Regions from separate parts of the Viridibacillus sp. FSL H8-0110 genome, predicted to be linked through region 3. Evidence: a T-box and tRNA genes for the amino acid it is inferred to sense, from the RefSeq annotation. Region 3 holds a T-box; the other regions hold tRNA genes.
The links. The T-box of region 3 lies ahead of leuS (leucine--tRNA ligase). A T-box ahead of a tRNA ligase gene usually reads a tRNA of that ligase, here a tRNA-Leu.

Region 1 (4,524 bases), 520 kb from region 3:
GGCTCTAACTACTTGTAGGCACATGGTTTCAGGATCTATTTCACTCCCCTTCCGGGGTGCTTTTCACCTTTCCCTCACGGTACTGGTTCACTATCGGTCACTAGGTAGTATTTAGCCTTGGGAGATGGTCCTCCCAGATTCCGACGGAATTTCACGTGTTCCGCCGTACTCAGGATACACTCAAGAGAGAATGAACTTTCAACTACAGGGCTGTTACCTGCTCTGGCGGGCCTTTCCAGACCGCTTCGTTTAACTCATTCCTTTGTAACTCCATATAGAGTGTCCTACAACCCCAAGAGGCAAGCCTCTTGGTTTGGGCTATTCCCGTTTCGCTCGCCGCTACTCAGGGAATCGATTTTTCTTTCTCTTCCTCCAGGTACTTAGATGTTTCAGTTCCCTGGGTCTGCCATCAAGACGCTATGTATTCACGTCAAGATACTGCTCCATTACGAACAGTGGGTTCCCCCATTCGGAAATCTCCGGATCAAAGCTCACTTACAGCTCCCCGAAGCATATCGGTGTTAGTGCCGTCCTTCTTCGGCTCCTAGTGCCAAGGCATCCGCCATGCGCCCTTAATAACTTAACCTAAAAGTTAGTTATTAAGCCTAAAAAACTTAATAATAAAAAATGTGTTACTTAATTTGCTTCAATGTCGTTTTATCCAGTTTTCAAAGAACAAGGTTTTGAAGATCATTTTACAATGAGCCTTCAAAACTGAACGCAAGACGTTAATCGACAGATCCAAGATCTGTTTCCGTAATTATCCTTAGAAAGGAGGTGATCCAGCCGCACCTTCCGATACGGCTACCTTGTTACGACTTCACCCCAATCATCTATCCCACCTTCGGCGGCTGGCTCCATAAAGGTTACCTCACCGACTTCGGGTGTTACAAACTCTCGTGGTGTGACGGGCGGTGTGTACAAGGCCCGGGAACGTATTCACCGTGGCATGCTGATCCACGATTACTAGCGATTCCGGCTTCATGTAGGCGAGTTGCAGCCTACAATCCGAACTGAGAACGATTTTATGAGATTAGCATACCCTCGCGAGTTAGCGACTCTTTGTATCGTCCATTGTAGCACGTGTGTAGCCCAGGTCATAAGGGGCATGATGATTTGACGTCATCCCCACCTTCCTCCGGTTTGTCACCGGCAGTCACCTTAGAGTGCCCAACTAAATGATGGCAACTAAGATCAAGGGTTGCGCTCGTTGCGGGACTTAACCCAACATCTCACGACACGAGCTGACGACAACCATGCACCACCTGTCACCAATGTCCCCGAAGGGAAAACTCTATCTCTAGAGCGGTCATTGGGATGTCAAGACCTGGTAAGGTTCTTCGCGTTGCTTCGAATTAAACCACATGCTCCACCGCTTGTGCGGGCCCCCGTCAATTCCTTTGAGTTTCAACCTTGCGGCCGTACTCCCCAGGCGGAGTGCTTAATGCGTTAGCTGCAGCACTAAGGGGCGGAAACCCCCTAACACTTAGCACTCATCGTTTACGGCGTGGACTACCAGGGTATCTAATCCTGTTTGCTCCCCACGCTTTCGCGCCTCAGTGTCAGTTACAGACCAGAAAGTCGCCTTCGCCACTGGTGTTCCTCCAAATCTCTACGCATTTCACCGCTACACTTGGAATTCCACTTTCCTCTTCTGCACTCAAGTCTCCCAGTTTCCAATGACCCTCCACGGTTGAGCCGTGGGCTTTCACATCAGACTTAAGAAACCACCTGCGCGCGCTTTACGCCCAATAAATCCGGACAACGCTTGCCACCTACGTATTACCGCGGCTGCTGGCACGTAGTTAGCCGTGGCTTTCTAATAAGGTACCGTCAAGGTACGTTCAGTTACTAACGTACTTGTTCTTCCCTTACAACAGAGTTTTACGATCCGAAAACCTTCATCACTCACGCGGCGTTGCTCCATCAGACTTTCGTCCATTGTGGAAGATTCCCTACTGCTGCCTCCCGTAGGAGTTTGGGCCGTGTCTCAGTCCCAATGTGGCCGATCACCCTCTCAGGTCGGCTATGCATCGTTGCCTTGGTAGGCCGTTACCCCACCAACTAGCTAATGCACCGCGGGCCCATCTAGTAGTGACAGCCGAAACCGCCTTTCAGCATTTTGCCATGTGACAAAATGGATTATTCGGTATTAGCCCCGGTTTCCCGGAGTTATCCCAATCTACTAGGTAGGTTGCCCACGTGTTACTCACCCGTCCGCCGCTAAATCAGAAGAAGCAAGCTTCTTCATCATTCGCTCGACTTGCATGTATTAGGCACGCCGCCAGCGTTCGTCCTGAGCCAGGATCAAACTCTCCATAAAAGTAGTTTGAAAGCTCATTAGCTTTGCTAGCGTATCATCCGAAGATGATATCTATTTTTGTTTTGATCCACCAACAGAGTTGATGTTCAAAAACATTTATTGATTAACGTCTTGCATGTTCAGTTTTCAAGGTTCATAAATTATATTGGAGCGGGTGAAGAGAATCGAACTCTCGACAACAGCTTGGAAGGCTGTGGTTTTACCACTAAACTACACCCGCATTAATATTATGTTTTTAAAAAATATGGCGCGCCCGGCAGAAGTCGAATCCACAACCTTCTGATCCGTAGTCAGACGCTCTATCCAATTGAGCTACGGGCGCATATCGTATATTATATATTATAAGTGTTTGGTGCGGTCGAGAGGACTTGAACCTCCACCGAGTAAACCTCGACTAGGCCCTCAACCTAGCGCGTCTGCCATTCCGCCACGGCCGCATTTTAATTGAAACATGTAGGTTATATTATATCACCTTAAAACATAATGTCAAGTTAAAATGGTGAGTCATGCAGGATTCGAACCTGCGACCCTCTGATTAAAAGTCAGATGCTCTACCAACTGAGCTAATGACTCGTAGCTAAAATAATGAAAATGGCTGGGGTACCTGGATTCGAACCAGGGCATGACGGAATCAAAATCCGTTGCCTTACCGCTTGGCTATACCCCAAAAATAAATGGCGGTCCGGACGGGACTCGAACCCGCGACCTCCTGCGTGACAGGCAGGCATTCTAACCAACTGAACTACCGGACCATATAAAGATTGGTGACCCCTACGGGATTCGAACCCGTGTTACCGCCGTGAAAGGGCGGTGTCTTAACCGCTTGACCAAGGGGCCATATGGCTCCGAAGGTAGGACTCGAACCTACGACCGTCCGGTTAACAGCCGGATGCTCTACCACTGAGCTACTTCGGAAAAATATGTTGCATTTCGTTACATTTTGTCGTCATCACCTTGTCGACTTTTATTATTATAGACAGGTATTTTGAAAAGGTCAAGCATTTTTCTAAAAAAACTTTCAACCAATTTGTTTAATGTGCCCTAAACACTTGCTACAACGGTATTTTGCGGGGTTCATTCTTTTTTTTCTATCATAGTTTGTACCACATTTTATACATATATAAGTATAACTTTTATTAGACTTCTTCCCCGTTATCTCTGTTAAGTTAGAACAGTATCTAGGAGCATTAGTTTCTTTTAATAGAAACCGAAAATCTGCATCCCGATGTTTATACCCCTTTCCTTCTATATGAAGATGATAATGACATAGCTCATGACGAATAATCCCTTCTACTTCTTGAATACCGAACTTTTCAAACGCTTTCGGATTAATCTCTATATTATGAGATCGTAATAAGTATCTACCGCCTGTAGAGCGTAATCGCTTATTAAAATAAGCTTGATGTCTAAATGATTTATGGAATACATTTATAGAGATTTCTATTACAAGGTTTTGTAGCTCTTTATCTGTCATATTATCCTTCCCTTTCTTCTATAAAATAAACCTCGCTTTAAAGCGAGGTTTATTTTCCTGCTATTTTAATCGATTTGTTTTGTTGGGGGAAGCATCGTTAAGGCAATTCTCCCTTTATCCTTTTCAATCTTTTCTACCCATACTGTTACGATGTCGCCAAGAGCTACTACATCTAAAGGATGTTTTACATAGCCGTTTTTTAATTTAGAAATATGGACAAGACCATCTTGTTTAACACCGATATCGACAAATGCACCGAAATCCACTACGTTGCGTACCGTCCCTTGCATCTCCATTCCTGATTGCAAATCTTCCATTTTCAAAATATCTTTCTTTAATAATGGTTGCGGGAAAGCGTCGCGTGGATCACGTGAAGGTTTCATCAATGTATCAATGACATCTTTTAACGTTACTTCACCTATATCCAACTGGGAGCTCAAAGTTGAAATATCTAAGTTTGCTAGCGCTTTTTCAGCTTCTGTTGTACCTAGCTGTTCCTTCTTAATAGAAGCAACTTCAAGTAGTTGGTTTGCAAGGTCATAACTTTCTGGGTGAATACCCGTTGCATCTAACGGGTTTTTCGCTTCAGAAATTCGTAAGAAACCGATTGCTTGTTCATACGTTTTAGCCCCCAGACGCGGAATTTTCTTCAACTGTGTACGAGCTGTAAACTTCCCATTTTCACCACGGACTTTAACAATGTTTTCTGCTACTGTTTTTGATAACC
Region 2 (4,524 bases), 790 kb from region 3:
TCCCTGGGTCTGCCATCAAGACGCTATGTATTCACGTCAAGATACTGCTCCATTACGAACAGTGGGTTCCCCCATTCGGAAATCTCCGGATCAAAGCTCACTTACAGCTCCCCGAAGCATATCGGTGTTAGTGCCGTCCTTCTTCGGCTCCTAGTGCCAAGGCATCCGCCATGCGCCCTTAATAACTTAACCTAAAAGTTAGTTATTAAGCCTAAAAAACTTAATAATAAAAAATGTGTTACTTAATTTGCTTCAATGTCGTTTTATCCAGTTTTCAAAGAACAATATTGGTGGAGCCTAGCGGGATCGAACCGCTGACCTCCTGCGTGCAAGGCAGGCGCTCTCCCAGCTGAGCTAAGGCCCCAAAAAAAGAAAAATGGTGGGCCTAAATGGACTCGAACCATCGACCTCACGCTTATCAGGCGTGCGCTCTAACCAGCTGAGCTATAGGCCCCTTTTTCGGAAAAATATAAGGTTTTATAAACCTTCAAAACTGAACGCAAGACGTTAATCGACAGATCCAAGATCTGTTTCCGTAATTATCCTTAGAAAGGAGGTGATCCAGCCGCACCTTCCGATACGGCTACCTTGTTACGACTTCACCCCAATCATCTATCCCACCTTCGGCGGCTGGCTCCATAAAGGTTACCTCACCGACTTCGGGTGTTACAAACTCTCGTGGTGTGACGGGCGGTGTGTACAAGGCCCGGGAACGTATTCACCGTGGCATGCTGATCCACGATTACTAGCGATTCCGGCTTCATGTAGGCGAGTTGCAGCCTACAATCCGAACTGAGAACGATTTTATGAGATTAGCATACCCTCGCGAGTTAGCGACTCTTTGTATCGTCCATTGTAGCACGTGTGTAGCCCAGGTCATAAGGGGCATGATGATTTGACGTCATCCCCACCTTCCTCCGGTTTGTCACCGGCAGTCACCTTAGAGTGCCCAACTAAATGATGGCAACTAAGATCAAGGGTTGCGCTCGTTGCGGGACTTAACCCAACATCTCACGACACGAGCTGACGACAACCATGCACCACCTGTCACCAATGTCCCCGAAGGGAAAACTCTATCTCTAGAGCGGTCATTGGGATGTCAAGACCTGGTAAGGTTCTTCGCGTTGCTTCGAATTAAACCACATGCTCCACCGCTTGTGCGGGCCCCCGTCAATTCCTTTGAGTTTCAACCTTGCGGCCGTACTCCCCAGGCGGAGTGCTTAATGCGTTAGCTGCAGCACTAAGGGGCGGAAACCCCCTAACACTTAGCACTCATCGTTTACGGCGTGGACTACCAGGGTATCTAATCCTGTTTGCTCCCCACGCTTTCGCGCCTCAGTGTCAGTTACAGACCAGAAAGTCGCCTTCGCCACTGGTGTTCCTCCAAATCTCTACGCATTTCACCGCTACACTTGGAATTCCACTTTCCTCTTCTGCACTCAAGTCTCCCAGTTTCCAATGACCCTCCACGGTTGAGCCGTGGGCTTTCACATCAGACTTAAGAAACCACCTGCGCGCGCTTTACGCCCAATAAATCCGGACAACGCTTGCCACCTACGTATTACCGCGGCTGCTGGCACGTAGTTAGCCGTGGCTTTCTAATAAGGTACCGTCAAGGTACGTTCAGTTACTAACGTACTTGTTCTTCCCTTACAACAGAGTTTTACGATCCGAAAACCTTCATCACTCACGCGGCGTTGCTCCATCAGACTTTCGTCCATTGTGGAAGATTCCCTACTGCTGCCTCCCGTAGGAGTTTGGGCCGTGTCTCAGTCCCAATGTGGCCGATCACCCTCTCAGGTCGGCTATGCATCGTTGCCTTGGTAGGCCGTTACCCCACCAACTAGCTAATGCACCGCGGGCCCATCTAGTAGTGACAGCCGAAACCGCCTTTCAGCATTTTGCCATGTGACAAAATGGATTATTCGGTATTAGCCCCGGTTTCCCGGAGTTATCCCAATCTACTAGGTAGGTTGCCCACGTGTTACTCACCCGTCCGCCGCTAAATCAGAAGAAGCAAGCTTCTTCATCATTCGCTCGACTTGCATGTATTAGGCACGCCGCCAGCGTTCGTCCTGAGCCAGGATCAAACTCTCCATAAAAGTAGTTTGAAAGCTCATTAGCTTTGCTAGCGTATCATCCGAAGATGATATCTATTTTTGTTTTGATCCACCAACAGAGTTGATGTTCAAAAACATTTATTGATTAACGTCTTGCATGTTCAGTTTTCAAGGTTCATAAGATATATATGGTGGAGCCTAGCGGGATCGAACCGCTGACCTCCTGCGTGCAAGGCAGGCGCTCTCCCAGCTGAGCTAAGGCCCCGTATGGGTATAAGTAATAATGGTCGGGAAGACAGGATTCGAACCTGCGACCCCTTGGTCCCAAACCAAGTGCTCTACCAAGCTGAGCTACTTCCCGTTAATGGCGCGCCCGGCAGAAGTCGAATCCACAACCTTCTGATCCGTAGTCAGACGCTCTATCCAATTGAGCTACGGGCGCATATATTATCACTTGTATTAAATTAAAAGAAATGGTGCCGAGGACCGGAATCGAACCGGTACGGTAGTCACCTACCGCAGGATTTTAAGTCCTGTGCGTCTGCCAGTTCCGCCACCCCGGCATATTTTGGAGCGGAAGACGAGGTTCGAACTCGCGACCCCCACCTTGGCAAGGTGGTGTTCTACCACTGAACTACTTCCGCAATATGCTGATAAACTTAAAAATTATGGTGCGGGTGAAGGGAGTCGAACCCCCACGCCTTGCGGCGCTAGATCCTAAGTCTAGTGCGTCTGCCAGTTCCGCCACACCCGCATATAATGTTTTTTAAAAAATGGTGAGCCATGTAGGATTCGAACCTACGACCCTCTGATTAAAAGTCAGATGCTCTACCAACTGAGCTAATGGCTCAAATAAAATGAATGGTGCCGGCGAAAGGAGTCGAACCCTCGACCTACTGATTACAAGTCAGTTGCTCTACCAACTGAGCTACACCGGCAATGTTTATTTGAAAAATGGTGGAGGATGACGGGATCGAACCGCCGACCCCCTGCTTGTAAGGCAGGTGCTCTCCCAGCTGAGCTAATCCTCCATATTATTCGCCTAGCAACGTCCTACTCTCACAGGGGGAAACCCCCAACTACCATCGGCGCTAAAGAGCTTAACTTCCGTGTTCGGCATGGGAACGGGTGTGACCTCTTTGCTATCGTCACTAGACTATTTTAAGACAAGAATTATTATATCACTTCACTTAGCTAAAAGCAAGTGTTTTTTAAACTTTTTTAATAAGTTTTTCTTGTTCTCTCAAAACTGGATAAATTACATTGAAGTTTGTTAAGTAAAATTTGGTTAAGTCCTCGATCTATTAGTATTCGTCAGCTCCGTATGTCGCCACACTTCCACCTCGAACCTATCTACCTCATCGTCTTTGAGGGATCTTACTTACTTGCGTAATGGGAAATCTCATCTTGAGGGGGGCTTCATGCTTAGATGCTTTCAGCACTTATCCCGTCCACACATAGCTACCCAGCGATGCCCTTGGCAGAACAACTGGTACACCAGCGGTGTGTCCATCCCGGTCCTCTCGTACTAAGGACAGCTCCTCTCAAATTTCCTACGCCCACGACGGATAGGGACCGAACTGTCTCACGACGTTCTGAACCCAGCTCGCGTACCGCTTTAATGGGCGAACAGCCCAACCCTTGGGACCGACTACAGCCCCAGGATGCGATGAGCCGACATCGAGGTGCCAAACCTCCCCGTCGATGTGGACTCTTGGGGGAGATAAGCCTGTTATCCCCGGGGTAGCTTTTATCCGTTGAGCGATGGCCCTTCCATGCGGAACCACCGGATCACTAAGCCCGTCTTTCGACCCTGCTCGACTTGTAGGTCTCGCAGTCAAGCTCCCTTATGCCTTTACACTCTACGAATGATTTCCAACCATTCTGAGGGAACCTTTGGGCGCCTCCGTTACTCTTTAGGAGGCGACCGCCCCAGTCAAACTGCCCGCCTGACACTGTCTCCTACCCCGCTAAGGGGCATGGGTTAGAAGTTCAATACATCTAGGGTAGTATCCCACCAACGCCTCCTCCGAAGCTGGCGCTCCGGAATCTCTGGCTCCTACCTATCCTGTACAAGATGTATCAAAATTCAATATCAGGCTACAGTAAAGCTCCACGGGGTCTTTCCGTCCTGTCGCGGGTAACCTGCATCTTCACAGGTACTATAATTTCACCGAGTCTCTCGTTGAGACAGTGCCCAGATCGTTACGCCTTTCGTGCGGGTCGGAACTTACCCGACAAGGAATTTCGCTACCTTAGGACCGTTATAGTTACGGCCGCCGTTTACTGGGGCTTCAATTCGCACCTTCGCTTGCGCTAAGCACTCCTCTTAACCTTCCAGCACCGGGCAGGCGTCAGCCCCTATACGTCACCTTACGGTTTTGCAGAGACCTGTGTTTTTGCTAAACAGTCGCCTGGGCCTATTCACTGCGGCTCTCTCGGGCTTTCACCCTACTAGAGCACC
Region 3 (4,524 bases):
CTTCTACTAATTTCGCAAGGTGAAAGCTCGCAGTTTGTGGTGTTACAGCTGCCATATAAGCTAATTCACTGGCTGTATGAAAACGCCCATCCATTAAACTTGTAAGAATAGTTGCTCTTGATGTTTCTCCAAGGAGAGCGGCAACCTCAGCCACATTTGGATTTATACTCATTTCAAACACCCTTTCCGCATTCCATATTTCGATTATAGTCAAAGTATAGAATACTTACAATATGCACCAAATACGTTGAATCTTATTTGAACATCAACTTCCATTTTGCCATTATCACTTTCCAAAGAACTTTGCTCAGCTTTATCATCGTTTCTTATTAAACACCCTAAGTAGCGATAGTGGAATAACCCTTGAAATTTATCCCACTTTACCTATAGACACTAATATTCTAAGTCATTTATTTATAAATTAATTATCTTTGCAACTATTGTTGTTTTCAAACGTATATAGGGTATGATATCTAATCAGGAGGTTTTGTATATGTTTATAATCCCAACTATTATTGCTTTTTTATATGAACTATTATTAGCTATACCTATTTTAGGTGGAGCTATTATGATTGGTTCTGGATACTCAGCTTTAACGACTGCGCTAGTTATTCACGTCATCGTTCTTGTCCTTCGCTTTGTTACTGGTCACTCAAAAGTTGTACCAATTTTAGCGATTATCTTAACTTTACTGACGTGGATTCCTATCCTTGGGTGGGCCATTCATATTTTAATCGCTATCGCTTATTTCATTGATTTTTTTATGGGTTTAGGAAAAAGTTCGATTCAGAGAGATTTGTAAATTAATCAATTAATAATACACAGCTTCAATTTCGCAAAATTGAAACTGTGTATTTTTGTGCGGACTAAATTTGAAACCCCAGTACTCCTTGCGCTATTAAAAAAAGAAAAAACCACATCTTCTCTCCATTTTAAAGAGAAGATATGGTTAAACTGCTAAATAGCAGAAGTATTAATTGGTGAAGCTTAAATCGCTACAATATTCACAAGTTTCCCAGGAACAGCGATAATTTTCTTAATTTCTTTACCTGCAAGTAGTTCTGCAATTTTTTCATCTGCTAATGCAATTTCTTGTAAGTCCTCACGAGATGCGTCTTTTGCTACTAAAATTTTGTTTTTTACTTTACCATTTACTTGCACTACTACTTCGATTTCATCGTCAGTTAATTTTGACTCATCAAATGTTGGCCATGCAGCGTATGTTAATGTTTCTTCTTTACCAAATTTCGCCCATAATTCTTCTGCAATGTGAGGAGCAATTGGCGCTAACATTTTAACGAAGCCTTCAGCATAAGCTGTTGGCACGACATCTGCTTTGTAGCAATCATTGATGAATACCATCATTTGTGAAATAGCCGTGTTGAAACGAATATGCTCGTAGTTTTCAGTTACTTTTTTCACTGTTTGGTTATACACTTTTTCTAAAGTAGTATCTTCTGAAGCTTGGATTTTATCTGATAATGATCCATCTTCATTGATAAATAAACGCCAGATACGATCTAAGAAGCGTCGCGCTCCATCAAGGCCATTTTCAGACCATGGAATAGATGCTTCAAGTGGGCCCATGAACATTTCGTAAAGTCGAAGTGTATCTGCACCGTGGCTCGCAATGATATCATCAGGGTTTACTACATTCCCTTTTGATTTAGACATTTTTTCATTACCTTCTCCTAAAATCATCCCTTGGTTAAATAATTTTTGGAAAGGCTCTTTAGTTGGTACAACACCTAGATCGTACAATACTTTATGCCAGAAACGAGCATATAGTAAATGCAGAACAGCGTGCTCTTGACCACCAATGTAAATATCAACTGGTAACCAGCGTTTTAATAATTCTGGATCCGCTAGCATTTCATCATTTGTTGGATCGATATAACGCAGGAAGTACCAACTTGAACCAGCCCATTGTGGCATAGTATTTGTTTCTCTACGACCTTTTTTACCTGTTACAGGGTCAACTACATTTACCCACTCTTCAATATTCGCAAGTGGTGATTCTCCTGTTCCACTTGGGCGGATATCATCTGTTTTAGGTAAAATAAGTGGTAGTTCTGATTCATCAAGCGTTGTTACTTCGCCATCTTCCCAATGGATAACTGGAATCGGCTCTCCCCAATAACGTTGACGGCTAAATAACCAGTCGCGTAAACGATAAGAAATTTTCTTTTCACCTACGCCTTTTTCTTCTAACCATTCAATCGCTTTAGCAATAGCTTCTTCTTTGCCTAAACCATCAAGGAATCCAGAGTTAACATGTTTACCTTCTCCAGCGTAAGCTTCTTTTTCGATATCTCCACCAGCTACAACTTCAACGATTGGTAAATCGAATTGTTTTGCAAATTCGTAGTCACGTTCATCGTGAGCAGGAACAGCCATGATTGCTCCTGTACCATATGTTGCAAGTACATAGTCCGCGATCCAAATCGGCATTTTTTCACCATTAATCGGATTAACTGCATAAGCGCCTGTGAAGACACCAGTTTTTTCTTTTGCAAGATCAGTACGTTCAAGATCTGATTTCATTTTCACTTCGTCTAAGTATGCTTCAACTGCTGCTTTTTGTGCATCTGTTGTAATTTCAGCTACTAGTTTATGTTCAGGGGCAAGTACTGCATAAGTAGCACCAAATAATGTGTCCGGGCGTGTTGTGAATACACGGAACGATTGATTTGTACCATCTACTGTGAATGCCACTTCTGCACCTTCAGAGCGACCAATCCAGTGACGTTGCATATCTTTAATATTTTCTGGCCAATCTACTTCTTCTAAATCGTCGACTAAACGATCAGCATAAGCAGTAATTTTCAGCATCCATTGTTTCATAGGACGGCGTTCAACAGGGTGTCCACCACGTTCTGATTTACCATCAATTACTTCTTCATTGGCAAGTACTGTACCAAGTGCTGGGCACCAGTTAACAGCTACCTCATCAATATAAGCTAAGCCTTTTTTGTATAATTGGACGAAAATCCATTGAGTCCATTTATAGTAGCTTGGATCTGTTGTATTGATTTCACGATCCCAGTCATATGAAAAGCCAAGTTCTTGAATTTGACGTTTAAATGTCGCAATATTTTTTGCTGTAAATTCAGCAGGATCATTACCCGTGTCTAAAGCATATTGTTCAGCAGGTAGTCCGAATGCATCCCAACCGATTGGGTGAAGGACATTATAGCCTTGCATACGCTTGAAACGACTTAAAATATCTGTTGCTGTATATCCTTCAGGGTGTCCAACATGTAGACCCGCTCCTGATGGATAAGGGAACATATCTAGTGCATAAAATTTTGGCTTTGATTCATCATTGACAGTTTTAAATGTATTATGTTCTGCCCAATACGATTGCCATTTCTTTTCGATCTCTTGATGATTGAAATTCAATGATTTCTCCTCCTTAAAATAATAAAACAAGTTTCGCCTTTTACATTGTCATAATATTCCTATATTTTAGACAAAATAAAAACTCCCGTCCCTAGAAAAAGGGACGAGAGCTTAAAAAGGTTCCCGCGGTACCACCCAAATTAGTGTATTACACTCAACTTGACTCCTTAACGCGGAAAACGGCTTTGGTTACACTTGTATTCACCATTGCAGACTCCAAGGCGAGTTCAATTTATCCATTTACTAGCTCACACCACCCGCTAGCTCTCTTGAAAATCAAATAAATTTACTATTCCTTATCATAGTCTTGTTATATTGAATCTAATTCTAATCGAATTGAGCCAAAATGACAAGCAATTTAAAAATCATTGTAAATAAAAGGGTTAAGATATTCAATATGAGTGTTTTTTATAATATGTAAAAGGTTCGATTTCTACTATATATATATGTAAAGAAAAGAATATCAATAATACGCGTTTTATTTTAAAGTAAAAAAAGAAAGGCATACCCTACTTATGCCTTTCTTTTTTATTTAGAATATACTTATCTTACTACTACATTTTCCTGAACATTTTCAATATTTAGATTGGCCCCAGTAGCCGCAACAACTTCTTCTACTGTATACCCTTCAAATACTTCTCTTAATACCAGTCCTGTAGGTGTTACATCAATGACAGCTCGATCAGTAATGATTTTGTCGACAACGGACTTTCCTGTTAACGGTAGCTCACAAGTCTTTTTAATCTTAGCAGAGCCATCCTTTGCTACATGCTCCATTATTACGATAATTTTCTTCGCGCCATGTACTAAGTCCATTGCTCCGCCCATACCTTTAATCATTTTACCTGGAATCATCCAATTAGCTAAGTCACCTGTTTCAGATACTTCCATTCCACCTAAAATGGCTACATCAATATGCCCTCCGCGGATCATAGCAAATGATTCAGCATTGCTAAAAAAAGCAGAGCCAGGAATAGTTGTTACCGTTTCTTTCCCTGCATTTATCAAATCAGGATCTACCTCATCCTTTGTTGGATATGGCCCAATTCCTAATAATCCATTTTCTGATTGTAAAATTACTTGTTTATTTGGAGCTATATAATTAGCCACTAATGTTGGCAT

Region 1: it has a tRNA-Leu gene. The T-box ahead of leuS (leucine--tRNA ligase) is inferred to sense a tRNA for this amino acid. The anticodon was not compared.
Region 2: it has a tRNA-Leu gene. The T-box ahead of leuS (leucine--tRNA ligase) is inferred to sense a tRNA for this amino acid. The anticodon was not compared.

What each region holds. Positions count from the first base shown of each region.
Region 1 covers NZ_JBBOPJ010000001.1:376,134-380,657, reverse strand. The annotation lists rRNA gene MHH98_RS01995 (23S ribosomal RNA) at 1-586, opposite strand, end outside; rRNA gene MHH98_RS01990 (16S ribosomal RNA) at 771-2,323, opposite strand; tRNA gene MHH98_RS01985 (tRNA-Gly) at 2,470-2,543, opposite strand; tRNA gene MHH98_RS01980 (tRNA-Arg) at 2,569-2,645, opposite strand; tRNA gene MHH98_RS01975 (tRNA-Leu) at 2,674-2,760, opposite strand; tRNA gene MHH98_RS01970 (tRNA-Lys) at 2,821-2,896, opposite strand; tRNA gene MHH98_RS01965 (tRNA-Gln) at 2,916-2,990, opposite strand; tRNA gene MHH98_RS01960 (tRNA-Asp) at 2,999-3,075, opposite strand; tRNA gene MHH98_RS01955 (tRNA-Glu) at 3,086-3,160, opposite strand; tRNA gene MHH98_RS01950 (tRNA-Asn) at 3,164-3,238, opposite strand; gene MHH98_RS01945 (SprT family protein) at 3,342-3,797, opposite strand; gene MHH98_RS01940 (Tex family protein) at 3,863-4,524, opposite strand, start outside.
Region 2 covers NZ_JBBOPJ010000001.1:102,615-107,138, reverse strand. The annotation lists rRNA gene MHH98_RS00560 (23S ribosomal RNA) at 1-192, opposite strand, end outside; tRNA gene MHH98_RS00555 (tRNA-Ala) at 289-364, opposite strand; tRNA gene MHH98_RS00550 (tRNA-Ile) at 378-454, opposite strand; rRNA gene MHH98_RS00545 (16S ribosomal RNA) at 550-2,102, opposite strand; tRNA gene MHH98_RS00540 (tRNA-Ala) at 2,250-2,325, opposite strand; tRNA gene MHH98_RS00535 (tRNA-Pro) at 2,345-2,421, opposite strand; tRNA gene MHH98_RS00530 (tRNA-Arg) at 2,426-2,502, opposite strand; tRNA gene MHH98_RS00525 (tRNA-Leu) at 2,535-2,623, opposite strand; tRNA gene MHH98_RS00520 (tRNA-Gly) at 2,630-2,704, opposite strand; tRNA gene MHH98_RS00515 (tRNA-Leu) at 2,730-2,814, opposite strand; tRNA gene MHH98_RS00510 (tRNA-Lys) at 2,835-2,910, opposite strand; tRNA gene MHH98_RS00505 (tRNA-Thr) at 2,923-2,998, opposite strand; tRNA gene MHH98_RS00500 (tRNA-Val) at 3,016-3,091, opposite strand; rRNA gene rrf (5S ribosomal RNA) at 3,101-3,216, opposite strand; rRNA gene MHH98_RS00490 (23S ribosomal RNA) at 3,345-4,524, opposite strand, start outside.
Region 3 covers NZ_JBBOPJ010000001.1:897,576-902,099, reverse strand. The annotation lists gene MHH98_RS04540 (ArsR/SmtB family transcription factor) at 1-172, opposite strand, end outside; gene MHH98_RS04535 (hypothetical protein) at 494-802, shown strand; gene leuS (leucine--tRNA ligase) at 988-3,402, opposite strand; T-box leader at 3,499-3,714, opposite strand; gene MHH98_RS04525 (3-oxoacid CoA-transferase subunit B) at 3,946-4,524, opposite strand, start outside.